3 regions of the Paenibacillus sp. J22R232 genome follow, and region 1 is predicted to be linked to each of the others. Evidence: riboswitches for the same ligand, from Rfam matches in the RefSeq annotation. Region 1 holds a riboswitch; each other region holds the start of a gene.
What was found. Region 1 has a riboswitch for cobalamin ahead of AC0YN3_RS03220 (ABC transporter substrate-binding protein). Riboswitches for the same ligand answer to the same signal wherever they lie in the genome.
Positions count from the first base shown of each region.

Region 2: linked by a shared signal. The riboswitch ahead of AC0YN3_RS13770 (DUF4430 domain-containing protein) and the one ahead of AC0YN3_RS03220 (ABC transporter substrate-binding protein) in region 1 are both predicted to bind cobalamin.
Region 3: linked by a shared signal. The riboswitch ahead of AC0YN3_RS20870 (S-layer homology domain-containing protein) and the one ahead of AC0YN3_RS03220 (ABC transporter substrate-binding protein) in region 1 are both predicted to bind cobalamin.

Region 1 covers NZ_JBWDNK010000001.1:664,745-669,617, reverse strand. The annotation lists gene cobT (nicotinate-nucleotide--dimethylbenzimidazole phosphoribosyltransferase) at 1-40, opposite strand, end outside; gene AC0YN3_RS03230 (ABC transporter ATP-binding protein) at 77-853, opposite strand; gene AC0YN3_RS03225 (FecCD family ABC transporter permease) at 850-1,887, opposite strand; gene AC0YN3_RS03220 (ABC transporter substrate-binding protein) at 1,892-2,893, opposite strand; cobalamin riboswitch at 3,036-3,178, opposite strand; gene AC0YN3_RS03215 (FixH family protein) at 3,383-3,826, shown strand; gene AC0YN3_RS03210 (sulfite exporter TauE/SafE family protein) at 3,831-4,517, opposite strand; gene AC0YN3_RS03205 (heavy metal translocating P-type ATPase) at 4,514-4,873, opposite strand, start outside.
Region 2 covers NZ_JBWDNK010000003.1:627,026-631,898, forward strand. The annotation lists gene AC0YN3_RS13760 (methyl-accepting chemotaxis protein) at 1-1,154, shown strand, start outside; gene AC0YN3_RS13765 (YnfA family protein) at 1,166-1,492, opposite strand; cobalamin riboswitch at 1,663-1,866, shown strand; gene AC0YN3_RS13770 (DUF4430 domain-containing protein) at 2,044-4,873, shown strand, end outside.
Region 3 covers NZ_JBWDNK010000007.1:149,020-153,892, reverse strand. The annotation lists gene AC0YN3_RS20870 (S-layer homology domain-containing protein) at 1-3,266, opposite strand, end outside; cobalamin riboswitch at 3,416-3,614, opposite strand; gene AC0YN3_RS20865 (TerC family protein) at 3,757-4,545, opposite strand.

The sequences.
Region 1 (4,873 bases):
GAATAACTTCTACTAACTGATTATATGATTTAGTCTCCATTTCATCGGCTCCTTCCAGTTCACGTAACCATCATCCTTAGAAGTTTGGCTGCAGCATCATTTGCGGCACGCCTGTGATCGGATGGGATATGACAGTCGTTTTAGTCTCATATACCTGCTCAATAAGCGACGCAGTTAGCACCTGCTGCGGCGTACCGGCAGCCTCGACTTTTCCTTGATGCAATACCACAAGCTCATCGCAATATAATGCGGCAAGATTCAAATCATGAAGCACCGCGATGGCGGTCAGCCCGCTCTTTCGCTGCCATGCTCTTACGGTATCCATAAGCTGTGCCTGGAAGCCAATGTCCAGATAGGTGGTCGGCTCATCCAGCAATAGAATCGACGGGCCTTGCGCCATTAGCTTGGCCAGTGCCACTCTTTGGCGTTCCCCTCCGCTTAGTTGATCCATTGTGCGCAATTCCAGTTCCTTCAAGCCCATTGCTACTAGCGAATCGTCGATCAGCTTCTCCGAGTCGCCATCCTCGCTTCCAAGCCAGTTCTGGTACGGATAACGCCCCATGCTGACGACTTCGCGCACGGTAAAGCCAACGGGCGGAAGCCCGTTTTGCTGCAGCACTGCCATTTGTTTTGCAATCATTTTACGGGGATATGACGCCAGAGGCCGTTCAGCTAGAAGGACTTCACCCTGCTTTGGCCGTTCAACGCCGGAAAGCAAATGCAGCAACGTTGATTTACCGACGCCATTCGGTCCGATGATGCCGTACATACGGCCTTTTTGAAACGTACAGGATACGCCTTTCAACACTTGTCGACCGTTCACATCCTGGATCACTTCGCGAACCTCGATCATAAAGTGCCACCCTGTCCTTTCTTTCGCCGATGCAGCAAATAAGCAAAAAATGGCGCACCAATCAAAGCGGTTACTACACCTAACGGTATCTCCTTTGGCGTTAGCGCCACCCGCGCAAGCGTATCTGCCCATAACACGAATATACCGCCTCCGATAGCCGACAACGGGGTAATTAGCCGATAATCAGGTCCAACGAGCAGCCGGATCAGATGCGGCACAACAAGGCCTACGAAGCCAATAACGCCAGATACGGAAACGGCAGCCGCAGTAAGGAGCGTAGAGCCGATCAAGACGATTAGCTTCGTTCGCTCCACATGAATGCCCAGATGGGCAGCATGCCTCTCTCCTAATACAAATAAATTGAGGGATCGCCCGTAGGCAAGCAATAAAGGGAATCCGATCAGCAGAAACGGAATAAGCATATAGACATGATCCCAGCCTCGCATCGCGAGAGACCCCATTAACCAGAACAAAATTTGGTTGACCACGCCCTCTGACATTGAAACCATAAAGGAAACAAACGCGCCTAGGAAAGATTGCAGGATAACGCCGGAGAGTATGAGTGTTTCCATATGCATGACGCCTTTATGATTCGCAAGCCAAAACACGCCAAGCAGCGTAGCCATTCCCGTTGCGAATGCGACAATCGGAATAGTCCACATTCCAATCGCCGCCTGCAAACCAAATAAAATAATAAATGCCGCGCCTACCGAGCTGCCCGATGCAACGCCAAGCGTATATGGATCAGCTAATGGATTGCGGAGTACGCCTTGAAAGCCTGTTCCCGCCAGCGCCAGGCATGCGCCTACCAGAACAGCGAGCAGCACACGGGACAATCTCACTTGCGTTACGATTGCGATCTCGCCCGCCGTATAAGAGCCTGCTTCCTTTGAAAACCACGGCAGCTGATGAAGCAATATGCCCCATACATCCCGCACCGAAATGCCCGACGAGCCGATCGTTAGACTCACCACGATAGAAACAGCAAGAAGGAGCATGGCTGCTCCTCCGTACAAAACCAATTTATAGGTCATTGCTTTATTTCACGAGATCCGGATGAATCACTTTAGCGAGCTCCAGCAAGCCGTCCGCTAGACGCGGTCCAACGCGCACGAGCGGATTCTCCGTCACTGCATGCAGCTGTTTGTTTTTCACTGCGGCAATGACATCCCAGCCTGGGCGGCTTTCGATGCCAGTGACGATCGGATTCGGATCCTCCTTCAGATCAGGGTATATAATCAGCTCTGGGTCCTGAGCAACGACTTCCTCTGCGCTGACCTCGAACCAGCCCTGTGATGCAGCAGAAATGTTTATGCCGCCGGCTAGGTTTAAAAGCTCGTCAAGAAAAGTGCCGGAGCCGACAGTCCAGCCTGGTGAAAACTCCATGTACACTTTTTTTCGCTCCGCGTTTTTCACCGCGTCCGTTACCTGCTGCCTCACCTGCCGCATATGATCTGCCATTTCAGTCGCTTCGGCTTGTTTATTCATAATATGACCTAAAATTTCTAATTTGGCAATAACGGCGTCATAGGTAAGCGGATCTGAAGCGTACACAGGGATTTTAAGCTCTCTCAGCTTTGCGATTGCATCTGAATTCAATGTAGTTGAAGCCAAAACAAGATCCGGATTCAATGCCATTACGGCTTCGATATTGGTGGTCATATCCCCAACCTTTGGCTTTGCCGCCGCTTCCTCGGGGAAATCGCTCCATTGATCGACGCCTACTACCTGCTCTCCGGCACCGATCGCATAGATCGTCTCCGTTTCACTAGGCACGAGCGTCACAACCTTCGTTGGTTGCTGCTCGAAAGTGATCTCGGTACCTGTATCGTCCTTAATCGTATAAGGATATACCGTTGCCTGAGGAGCTGCATCATTGTTTTCTTCTGGCTTATTGGCTTCCGAATTCGTAAGGTTTGTTTCTGGAGATTGCTGGTTTTCTGATTCTTTGTTTACTCCACATGCGCTGGTGATGACAAGCATCGCCGCAAGCAGCAAGCCAAACAGGGTCTTCGTTAAGTTACGGTTATTTCTTACCACGGTTTTCTGCACCTCTTTTTTTAGTTTGTCAAAACAAAAAAAAGCATCCCCGGCCATTGTGCCAGAAATGCTCCCATACGCTCTTCAACTACTTGCAAAGCGACAAGCTTCCCGAGCACCCTCCCTATTTCCACGTAGGTTTAAGCGCATGTAAGGACAGGCAGATTTTCTGACTCGGTCGTAACGAGGCCTTAAGCCTCCGTTATCCAACCTTACAGTGGCGGGTCCGTGCCGGAATTGCACCGGTCTTCCCTTTTAAGCTTCAAAGAGCACTGCAAGATGTGATTCCTTGCAAGACAATCTCCTGTCCGCACCAGTCCATTTTACGTTTATTTAATCAGTTGTTAATATACACCGACATCGCGTTTTTGTCCATTAAACAGCCGCAATTGAATCCTGTTATCCGGGTTCTGCTTCCCGCTCTTCCCGCATAGGTAACTTAAATGAGCATCCTCTCAAAAAAACGAATGAAGGAGGATAAACAAATAGATGCAGCAGATTCAGAATGTCCGCACTACTTATTTGAAATTTTCCCTTGTTCTATTCTTACTCGCGCTTCTTATCGGTTTCGCTTTTTGGTGGTTTCGACAAGATGAAGCTGTTCCCCCGCAAACGACGGAGCATGCCTTCGGCAGCGGAACGATGAGCTGGACCATTGAGGATTACCCCGCGAAGGTTTTGCACGAAAACCGATTCTCGGTTGAGATAACGGATGCACAGGGCCTACCGGTTCAAGATGCTAAAGTAACGGTGAAGCTTGACATGATTAGCATGGTTTGCGGTGACTATGTGTTTGATATGACAGAAGAAGCCCCTGGCAAATATGCAGGAGATGGCGTCCCCCTAATGGCAGGCATGTGGAAAGCAACGTTAACGCTTGATACGAATGAGCAAACTTATGAAATTAGCAGATTGCTGAAAGCAAGCCATTAAGCCGCTACCATAACCATGGATTTATGGTCGGAATCAGGCCATTGACTGCAAGCCCGCGCAGAATAGAAATGACGCCTACAGCAAGTGCCGTAACAAAGCTTGCCTTTCGCATGAAACGGCGCCATTTCTTGTTGGCAAACGCAGCAAACGATGCGGCTAACGCCAATGCTGGAAAAGTAGATAAACCGAATAAAGCCATGACGGCAGCACCTGTTAAACCGGAGCCGGTAGAGGCTGCTGTCATTTGCATGGCATAGGTGAGCCCGCAGGGAAGAAAGCCAAAAGCTATGCCAGTAGCAAGCAGATGGAGCGTCTCCTGCTTATTCGACTGGTTCACGCCATGAACCAGCTTTTTGTATAGAAAGGAAGAAAGGCGGTTCAACAGCGGCAGCTGGAAACGGCGCCATAGCCAGAGAAGGAGAAAGCAGCCGCCGACGATGGATGCAAGCCCCTGCATCCCGGCAAACCTTCCAGCGACGTCCACAAAAGATCCTACGGTCCCCATTACGCCTCCCAGCAATGCATAGGATACGATACGGCCCGCGTTATAAAGCAGCATCGACTTCTTCACGGAAGCCGTGGAATTTAACGAAACAGCGGATACGATTCCCCCGCACATTCCAATGCAGTGCGGCGCGCTGAATAAACCAGTCAGAACAATAAAGCCGATCAGCTGTCCAGTCATCGTCATGAATAGACTCCGGCCCTTCGCTTCAGCAAGCCCTTCAACCGAAGCGCATTCCCTACTACCGACACGGAGCTTAGCGCCATCGCCGTTCCTGCCATCCATGGCTCCAGCATGCCTAAAGCGGCAAACGGAATGACGATGACATTGTATACGAATGCGAATGTTAGATTTTGCCGTACGTTTCGAATCGTCAGCCTGCTGATTCTAATCGCTTCCGGGATTGCTTGCAGCCGCGAGAACAACAGCGTCATATGGCCGGCTTGAAGCGCTGCATCCGTACCTTCCCCCATGGCAAGGCCAACATCCGCCGCCGCGAGCGCCGGAGCATCATTCCAGCCGTCTCCCGCCATCGCAACCCG
Region 2 (4,873 bases), on a different contig from region 1:
TGAAGGTGCTGCTGCAATTCGGATCATTAATGGCGGTTGTTCTCGTTATTTTATTTTTCCTCTCGCAAATCATGTTAGGCAGAAAGCTTCGGGAAATCGTCAGGGCAGCCGTGAATCTGAATTCCAGCGAAGCGGATTTGACCTATCGCATCGCAAACAAAGGCACTGATGAAATTGGCGTACTGGCCCTTGAAATCAATCGGTTTATCGAGCATATGCAAAGCTTAATGCGGACGGTCAGAAGCAATGCGGCTTCCGTATCCGACTTTGCAATCACGCTCAGCGAAGGCTCCCATCAGAGCAAAGAGCTGTCCTTCCAGCTTGCCTCCTCCGTTGATGAAATGGCGGCTGGGGCAGAGAATCAAGCAGATGGGGCGGCGGAGGTCGCTCGCTCTATGGAGGAAATGGCGGCAAGCGTCGGCAGAATCGCCGCTTCTTCTTCGATTATGTCAGAGGCGGCAGGCGATATGCTTCATGCAGCCGAGGAAGGCAATGACAAGTCGGATCAAGCGGTTGCCCAGATGGAAAGACTTGGCGAAGCAACCTCTTCAGTAGCGCAAGTGATCGGCCAGCTTAATGAACAATCCGCGCAGATTCAAGAGATGGCCGGCACGATTGCGGCTATTGCAAGCCAGACGAATCTGCTCGCTCTGAACGCTGCAATTGAAGCAGCTCATGCGGGAGAATACGGAAGCGGATTTGCCGTCGTAGCAGGAGAAATTAGAAAACTGGCCGAGCAGGCGTCCGATAACGCGCGCCATATCGCAGAAACGATCAGTCATGTACTCGCTTCTACATCTGAAGCGGTAACGGCTGTACGTAACGGCGAACAGGAAATGGAGCAAGGAATGACCATCATACATGAATTAAAGCGGTCCTTCGATCTGATCTGGCAGGAATCTCGCCATGTATCGTCGCAAGTGCAGGATGTATCCGCATCTACGGAGGAAATGGCGGCCGGCAGCGAGCAAGTGAGCGCATCGGTTGAAACGATGGCGATGGTGGCCAAGGACACCTCTTCCCACGCCGCGCAATCGGCTGAGGGCACGAACCGCCAGCACGAGCTTGCCATCGAAACCGAGCTGCTGGCACAATCGGTAAGCAAGCTTGCCGAGGAGCTAAGGGAATCGATTGGCCGATTTAAGTTGGAATAAAGAGTTCGGGCTTAGTTCCTAGGAGCCCAAAGCATAATGGAAACGCCGATGATACAGATTGCTGCTCCCAGCCAATCGTACGCATCCGGCGTTTTTTTATCAACGAGCCACCCCCAAAGAACGGCCAATATAATAAAAACGCCGCCGTAGGCTGCATAAACCCGCCCGAAGGAAGGGAAGCCCTGCATGGTGGGGATGATGCCGTATGCCATAAGAATGAGGCTTCCGACAATGCCGAACCAAAGCGGCCTTGCTTCGCGCAGCCATAGCCACACCATATAACCACCGCCAATTTCGGCAAGCCCGGCGAGGATGAAGAGAAAGATCGTGATGAACAAGTGGGGTTTCTCCTTTTTGAATGAGTCAATGAATGGTCATGCGGTGAATGATACTCGTTTTATATGCAGAATAACTATATCATACTATTCTTCAGTGATTTGTTGTGTATTCATAGAGTTAGTTATAGACAAATGACTCAGATTCCCTGTATGATCTTTAGGACAAATAAATAAAATGATAGAAATATGGTGTTCTTGCTTCAATTATGAAGTGATAGAACTTAATAGGGAAGTACGGTGCAATCCCGTCGCGGTCCCGCCACTGTAAATGATGAGTTTCTTGTCTACATGCCACTGGATGCACAATGATCTGGGAAGGCGACTAGAAATGATGAATCATAAGCCAGGAGACCTGCCAATTTCTTCGTTTCTAGTTCCTCGGGTAGTGGGAAACGGAAACAGACGATAAAGAGATTTATACGTTGTTCTGACGTATGAATAGCTTTTTTATTGTGTGTTCACATGCTTGTAAGCATGTTTATTGAAAGCCGCCCTCACAAGGGCGGCTTTTATTTGTTGGAACATAGTATAAGGAAGAGAGAGGGTTAATAATGACAATGCAAGAAGTTTCTCGAAAGTGGTTAGCTTTGGTCTTAAGCTTAACCGTGTTTGTTTCGGCAGCCAGTTCCGCTTTTCTGCCATCCCAGGCAGCAGCCGCATCGGACGCGAATCCCAAATTAGGTCCGCTCACGATTTATCATGAACTCCCCGCACCGGGGCAGTTTATTAATGCGACTGCTTACGGCGGCATGAACGATCTTAACCTAACGTGGGATAATGACAATACAGGATCTGCCATTTCACTTGGTGGTTTTGGCGGAAGTATTATTTTTAAAACAGATGCTCCCGTTCTTAACAGCAGTGGCCATCCGTATGGGGTGGATTTCACCGTATATGCAAATGCTTCGAGCTCTTACCAGGAGCCTGGCGGCGTGGCAGTTGCTCAGGATGACGGTACCGGAAAACCAGGTAAATGGTACAATATCGCAGGCTCTGATCATTATGAAGACTCTACGATATGGGATTATGAGGTAACGTATACGAATCCCGATCCAGCATTTACAGTTCCGAATGGTATGAGCGTACCTTGGGCAGATAATTATGGTGGAACCGGATTTATAAAAGTAAACTCTTTCAATAAGCATGCTTATTATCCTATCCCAGCGAACTATCCATTATCGATAACGCCATTCAATAACTTGTCCCATACGTATTCGGGTGTCAAAATTACTAAACAAACGCCTACATTCGGTTATGTGGACACACATACTAACGGCGCAGCTCCATTTAACGTAGCTGGAAATCCATATGTTGCAGCTGCCGCCAAGGGTGAGGGTATAGATATTAGTTGGGCTGTCGATGAGAACGGCTTGCCAGCTAATCTAGATCAAGTAGATTTCATTAAGGTATATACAGCTGTCCAAATCGATGGCGGTTCATTAGGTGAGGTAAGCACTGAAGTTTCTTCATTAAAGACCCATCAATCGGATATCACGGTTGGACAAACGCCAAGTTTGAGCTCCATAACGTTAACCGGTGTTAATAGCGGATCTGGTTCTCAAACGGTAACGGTACAGGACAGTGTCTACGTTTATAAAGATATCGTTGTAGATGCAGAATCAATTAAGATAACAGCGAATGCTGATCAAGCAATCGATCAGATTTTTGTGAATGACACTAGAGGAGTAACAAACGCCCCAGTGAATAAAGTGCTCACGCTTAATGCGAAGGAGCCTCGTCTTGTTAGGATCATTGCCCAATCAGGAACCAATGAGCCGAAAATTTACTACTTATCTATTCGCAAGAGCACTGAAAAAGTAGATGCAGCAATAGAGAAAACGACAGGCTTTGTTAAGAGCAAAGGTGTTGCATCGGAGTGGCAGGCTGTCGGAATGGCTCAAGCCAACAAAAAGGTGCCGGCAGCTTACTATAATCAACTAGTAAACGAATTGAAAAACGCAAATGGTACATTTACCAAAGTGACTGATTATGCCCGTTATGCGATTGCGATTACTGCACTCGGTTACGATGCAACAAGCTTTGAAGGCTATCATTTCATCGAAAAAATATACAATAATGCAAGAATGACGAATCAAGGTGTGAATGGTCCTTTATACAGCCTCATTGCACTTGATTCCCATGCGTATCAGGTTCCTGATGATGCACAATGGACGCGCGCGAAGCTGCTCGACAACATCCTTCAATCGCAACAGCCGGATGGAGGCTTCTCGTTAAGCACAACAAGCGATGCTGATTTGACAGCAATGACATTGATTGCATTGGCGCCTTATAAGGATCAGGCCGCTGTGAAAACGGCAGGCGAGAAAGCGGTAGCGTGGTTATCCCTTAACCAACAGCCGCATGGCGGATTTGGCGGCGAAAGCAGCGAAAGTGTATCGCAAGCTATTATTGGGCTTTCATCTTTCGGGATTGATCCGGCAAGCATGGCTTTTACAAAAAACGGAACGAATCTTCTCGATAAGCTATTAAGCTTTGCTCAGGCTGATGGCGGATTTGCCCATGTACTTCCTGGAACGAGCAATGGACTTGCAACCGAGCAGGCTCTGCAAGCACTCGAGGCTTATCGTTTGTTCATAGATGACCAGAAGCTCTATCACTTTGCTGGTAAAACGATGCCAGGTGTTCTCTTTCCATCTGATATTACAATCAATATCGAAGGACCACAGGCATTAATAGCTGAAGGTCAGACAAAAGGCACGCTTGCTTTGGAGGCGTTAGAGCTTTTTGCAGCCGACAATCAGATTGCCTTGCAAGTTGTAGATTCCGCGTACGGTAAATACCTGAAAGCGGTTGAAGATATCAGTGAAGCCAAGTACGGGGGCTACGATGGATGGCAATATGCTGTTAAACGCAGCGGCGAATGGATTTATCCTTCTGTAGGCATTGCAAGCTTTGAGCTGCAGCCTGCCGACCACCTACTTGTCTATTACGGTGATTTCAATACCCAGTATGTAAGTGCGGTTGTTGTTAGTCCTTTACAACCAAGAGTAGGACAAGATTTCACCGTTCAAGTCCATAAGGAAACAATGGATTGGAATGCTAATCAAGTTATCAAGTCCCCAGTCGCAGGGGCACAGGTTGCTTTTGGCAGTAAAATCGCCACAACTAACGCGAGCGGAGAGGCTGTCTTCTACGGAGGGCTTACGACAGCAGGCTCTCAGAGCGGCGTAGTCACGAAATATGTGGCTGACGGTGCGCCTAGCATTGTTCGGCAGAAGTTTGATGTAACGATAGCTCCAGCAGATCCGGATGCTGTCGATACGTTTGTTACGCTGAAAGTAGTAGGCGACGACGAGAAAGGAACCATCTTGCCATCCAGATCCTTAAAAGGGTTTGAGGGTGATACGGCGTTTAGCGTCC
Region 3 (4,873 bases), on a different contig from region 1:
TTGAAGCCGGTCATGTAGCCGGCATTGCTCGCTGCCGTCACGTACGGATAGAACCAGTCTGTCTTCGCTACATCCGTAAAGGCGCTAGCCTTGCCATTGGCCGTATCCAAGTTCATCACGGCTGCGAGCATCTTGGCGAACTCTGCGCGTGTTACCGCTGCTTTAGGATTGAATTTCCCATTGCTGCCTTGCACAAAACCGTTTTTCGTCGCTTCTCCGATCGCGTCGAGTGCCCATTTCGAGATGATGTCCGCGTCTTTGTACAGGACATCCTGCGCCAAGCCGCTGCTAGGCGTATACGTTACAAAACTCGCCGTTTGATTCGTTTTAATATAAAGGTCGTTTCCTTTCACGAACGCATAAGCTTTCTTGACGCTTCCGCTCGTTGCTTGCATGCCTTTTTCTTCTGTAGCATAGATCGAAATCGGTACGTATTTATGGTTCTCAACCACGCCTGCCAACTGATTTTTCCCGTCTTTGACGATGACCGTAAACGGTTTATCGAATCGCAGCGCATTCGCTTCGCTGCCGATCGTAAACGATTGATTCCATTTGCCGAACTTATCTTTGCTGCCTACCGCTTGGTTAATGAGTTCCGCCGCATTAGCTTGCTTCGTATCCAAAGCGGTGAACAGCTCTACGTTCGGCTCCCCCGAATTCAGCTTCGTACCTTTGTCGATAATGAAAGAAGCGGTTCCTTTCACGACCGTAACCATTGGAATGCTTTCTTTAACGTCGCTAATATTCAGGATAACCTTCTTCTGAACATCACCGATATTTATCGTAATGTTGTCGGTATCCAGCTGTGATTTGGTCAAGCTTACGACGTAATTCTCCGCAAGCCCTTTAGGCACATTAATAATTGGGCTTCGGTCATATCCGCCCGCATCTAAATCTATGCCTAAATTCGTCGTATAACGCCATTGAATCCGATCGCCTGGCTTCAGTGTATATTTGCTTGCCCCGTAATCCGGATAAATACCGTTGACATTGTACATCCAACCGCTGTCTTGGCCATGGTCAAATTCTCCGTCTCCGGCTATGGATTTCACATATACGCTTCCGTACGTTTCATTCCAGTCAAAGTCGACGCTAATTTGAGCCGCATCGAGTGTTCGTTTTAATAACGTCCATACCGTGTCACCCGCTATCAACTCTACGCTTGCCGATGGCAGCACGTAACCCTTGTTAATCGCAAGCTTATCCACCGACTGGGTGACATATTGCGTAGGCTGCGAAGGCGTTTCGTTACCGCCGCCCGGCACCTCTAACACGCTGGTAGCATAGGAAACAAAGTCCGTAAAATGCTTCGTTTTTACAATCAGGTCATTTCCGTCGTCAAACGCATATTCGTTCTCTCCCGCTTCAGCGCCGAGAGCATCGCTTTCGTATTTTTGAATCGCATGAACGGACCCGCCTTGGATATAGGCAGCATCTTTGCCGCTATGGCCTGCAAAGGTCAGCGTTACATATTCGTTAAATTCAACCATGGATCTGCCGCCCATTGTGAAGGCTTCAGCAATCTCGCTAAGTTTCCTGCCCTCGGCAACGAGTTCGGCTAATTTATTTTTCAAAGTCGTATTCGCAGTGTCTAACGTCGTAATCAGCTCTAAAATATTGCTGTCGCTGCCAATGATTTTGGCACCCTTCGGAATAACTGCCGTGACGCTGCCCTTCTTGGCCTCGATTTGAGGCAAGCTGCTGTTCAAAGGCAAATGGATGCTTACGCTGCCATTTTTTTGTTCTGGGATTTCAATCGTTATTTCCTTGCTTTCATTTCCCGTCGGCACGGGAACCATATAGTGGACTCCACCATCCGGAACAGCAATGCTCGGTTTCTCTCCGGCCGGCAAAGGAATTTCCATTTCCTGAGAATGCTGCAATTGAACATCCGTCATATCATAGAGACGATTCTCGCCTTTCAAATACCGATCATAGGAAACGAGCGCGTAAGTGCCTTGGTCAGTAGCCATGCCGTCTAATTTGCCAGTTGCCACATGCTTAAAGCCTCCGCCTTCTACAGAGAAGGCTAGCAGCGCATCGATCAGTGATTTATTATTTTTAATAAATCTTGGGTCGGCATGCGGGTCAATCCCAAGGCCTGTAAGTGCAACGATAACCTGCGCGATGCTCTCACTGCTTGTCGAACCGAAATTCGTATAGCTGCCTTGTGCGTTTTGGGTGGCGGAGAGCCACTGCACCGCCCTATCCGCAGCCGCTTTTACAAGCGAATCCGTCTCGTAGTAAGGAGCAAGGCTTTGCAAAGTCATCGCGGTAAGGTCGACGTCTGCTCTTGTTGTGCCGAAGCCCCAGCCTCCAGCATCAATTGCGCCTTTCTTAACCTCTTGATTCAGAATATATTGAATAAGCTTTTCCCTCGTAGTCTGCACCGCAGCGCCTTCCGCCAATGGAGCCTCGTACTGATGGGTATCCAAGGCAATGAGGGTAAATACAGGACCGTTAATCCCTTGTTTGATGACATAATCAAAATCAGCGAGCGCTTGTGAAATATCGTAGCCCGCCACGCTATGTATGTCTCTTCCAATAGAGGCTAGCCCCATTATTAGTCGAGCGTGCTCCGTACTTTTGCTATTATCGAGCTTGCCGCCGTATTTCAGCATGAGTGCTCTTACTTGCTCCGTCACGTTATAGTAGTAAGAATCATAGTATTTATCCGGTACGGGGTAATTGGCTCGTGCCAAAGAGATGACAGTCCACTCGCCGGAACCCGTTCCAAACTTCGGACTCTTGACCGTTTTCACTAAATAAGCGAGACTTTTCTCAAGTTGCTCCGCGGCTGCTGCGCTCTGCACGAATGCGTAATGAACCGCATAGCTTTCCTCTGCACGGTTACCGGCCGTATCGACTGCCGTTAACGTAATGACATTGTCGCCTGGCTGCAGGATGACGGTATACGTCTCTTCCTTGGCTGTGACCAGGTCCCCGTTGAGTTTAACTGCCAGTTGTACAGCCGGATCTGCCGTGTCTACAGCTGATGCCGTAAAGCTAAGCTTGCGATATATCACTTGCCGCGACTCGGCTAAGCCAATAGAGCTAATAACCGGCTTTTCTATGTCCGCAGCAATGTTCAGGCTCGCTAGAGCAGCGTCACCGTTCTCTTGGCTGCTCTCCAGATGTTCCTGCTCTTGGTAAGCATCCTCATGCGCATCCTCCGCTGCATATGAAACCTGGCCATTGGCTGATAGCATAGTCATAAACACACTTACAATTAACAACCATGCGATCCATCGATTTTTATTCATCATGTAAACCCCTTCCTATTCATCCAAACGATTTATGGAATTAAATCAAAACGCAAAAAAACCTCTCACCGTTAATGGTTAAGAGGTTTAATAGATTATACAGCTAACTATTGCATGCACTAATAAACACCTCCCTATCCATCGTAGAGTTAACGGTGTAATGAAAACAGGCAGGTATTCTGGCTCGGGATCAACATCCTTGCAGCCTTGCCGGTTTCCCAGCGGCAGCCTTGCAAAGACTCCTCCATTACAGTGGCGGGACCGCGCAGGAATTAAACCTGCTTCCCTTTTAACCAATCCATGGATTTCTTGCTTCATTCCATCATTGGCACCTGTTTCTTCTATGAAATTTTCTTGCTCATCATACCGAATATTTGCCCGTTTGTCATGTTAAACTTTGTGGACGCGCCTGCGATTGCACAAAAAATGAGGGTGCCCACTGGCACCCTCATTTGAATGAAACGATATGCAGATACATGTTCGAATTTTACACTTAAGCCGCTTCCGAAGCCCGGTTCTGCTTCTCTTTGCCGCCTGATACGAACCAACCGATTACAGCAATCAGCAGGAGCACCACGTAGAACGTTACTTTCCACGCTGTCGATTCCGCAAAATCATGCGGGATCACGTGCAGCGATGGATGTGCCAGCGTATGTACCGCCAGCTTAACGCCGACCCAGCCGACAATGAAGAACGCAGCGACTTCAAGTGCAGGTCTGCTCTCCAGCAGCTTCACGAACATATTCGCCGCAAAACGCATGATGACGAGACCGATAAACCCGCCAAGGAAAATAACGATAAAGTGACCGCCATCCATGCCTCCGATTTTCGGCAATGTTGTTGCCGGCAATGCGACGGCTAGTGCTACAGCTGCCAGAATAGAGTCGATTGCAAAAGCGATATCCGCGATTTCAACCTTCAAGACCGTTACCCAGAAACCGCTTTTCTTAGGTTCCTTGCCCGAGCTCTTGGCTACGGAATCGTCGGCTTTTTTTATGATAAGCTTACGGAATATGTGGTTGAGCGATATGAACAGAAGATAGAGCGCTCCGATCGCTTGCACCTGCCAGACATCCACCAGAAACGAAATCGCGAACAATGAACCAAAGCGGAAAACAAACGCGCCTGCCAATCCATAGAACAAAGCTTTCTTACGTTCCACTGGCGGCAAATGCTTAACCATAATCGCCAGCACCAGCGCGTTATCGGCTGCGAGCAAACCTTCCAGCGCAACCAATACGAGCAACACCCAGCCGTACTCCATTAACAAACTTAAATCCATCTGACATCCTCCTAGAATAAAATGATGGGCTTGCCATCTGACTCCCAAACGCCAAGAGACCTTTGCCTCGTTAGGCAAAGGTCTCGCTAACAATGCCTCTATCGGCAATGCCCATAAAGCCGGAGAATTTCCATTCTCGTATTGACGACTTTTATGTGACAGCTACTCCCCATTTGCGTATGGGTCAACTATTCGATTGCGATAAAGCATCTTGCTAAAGCGTCTAATAAAAGGTGATACGGGGTGCGGACAACATTGGTTTCATGATTTATTGGTTTATTTCAAACATTCTTCTCTTCGATAAACAAATTGTTGCTCATGATCCAGA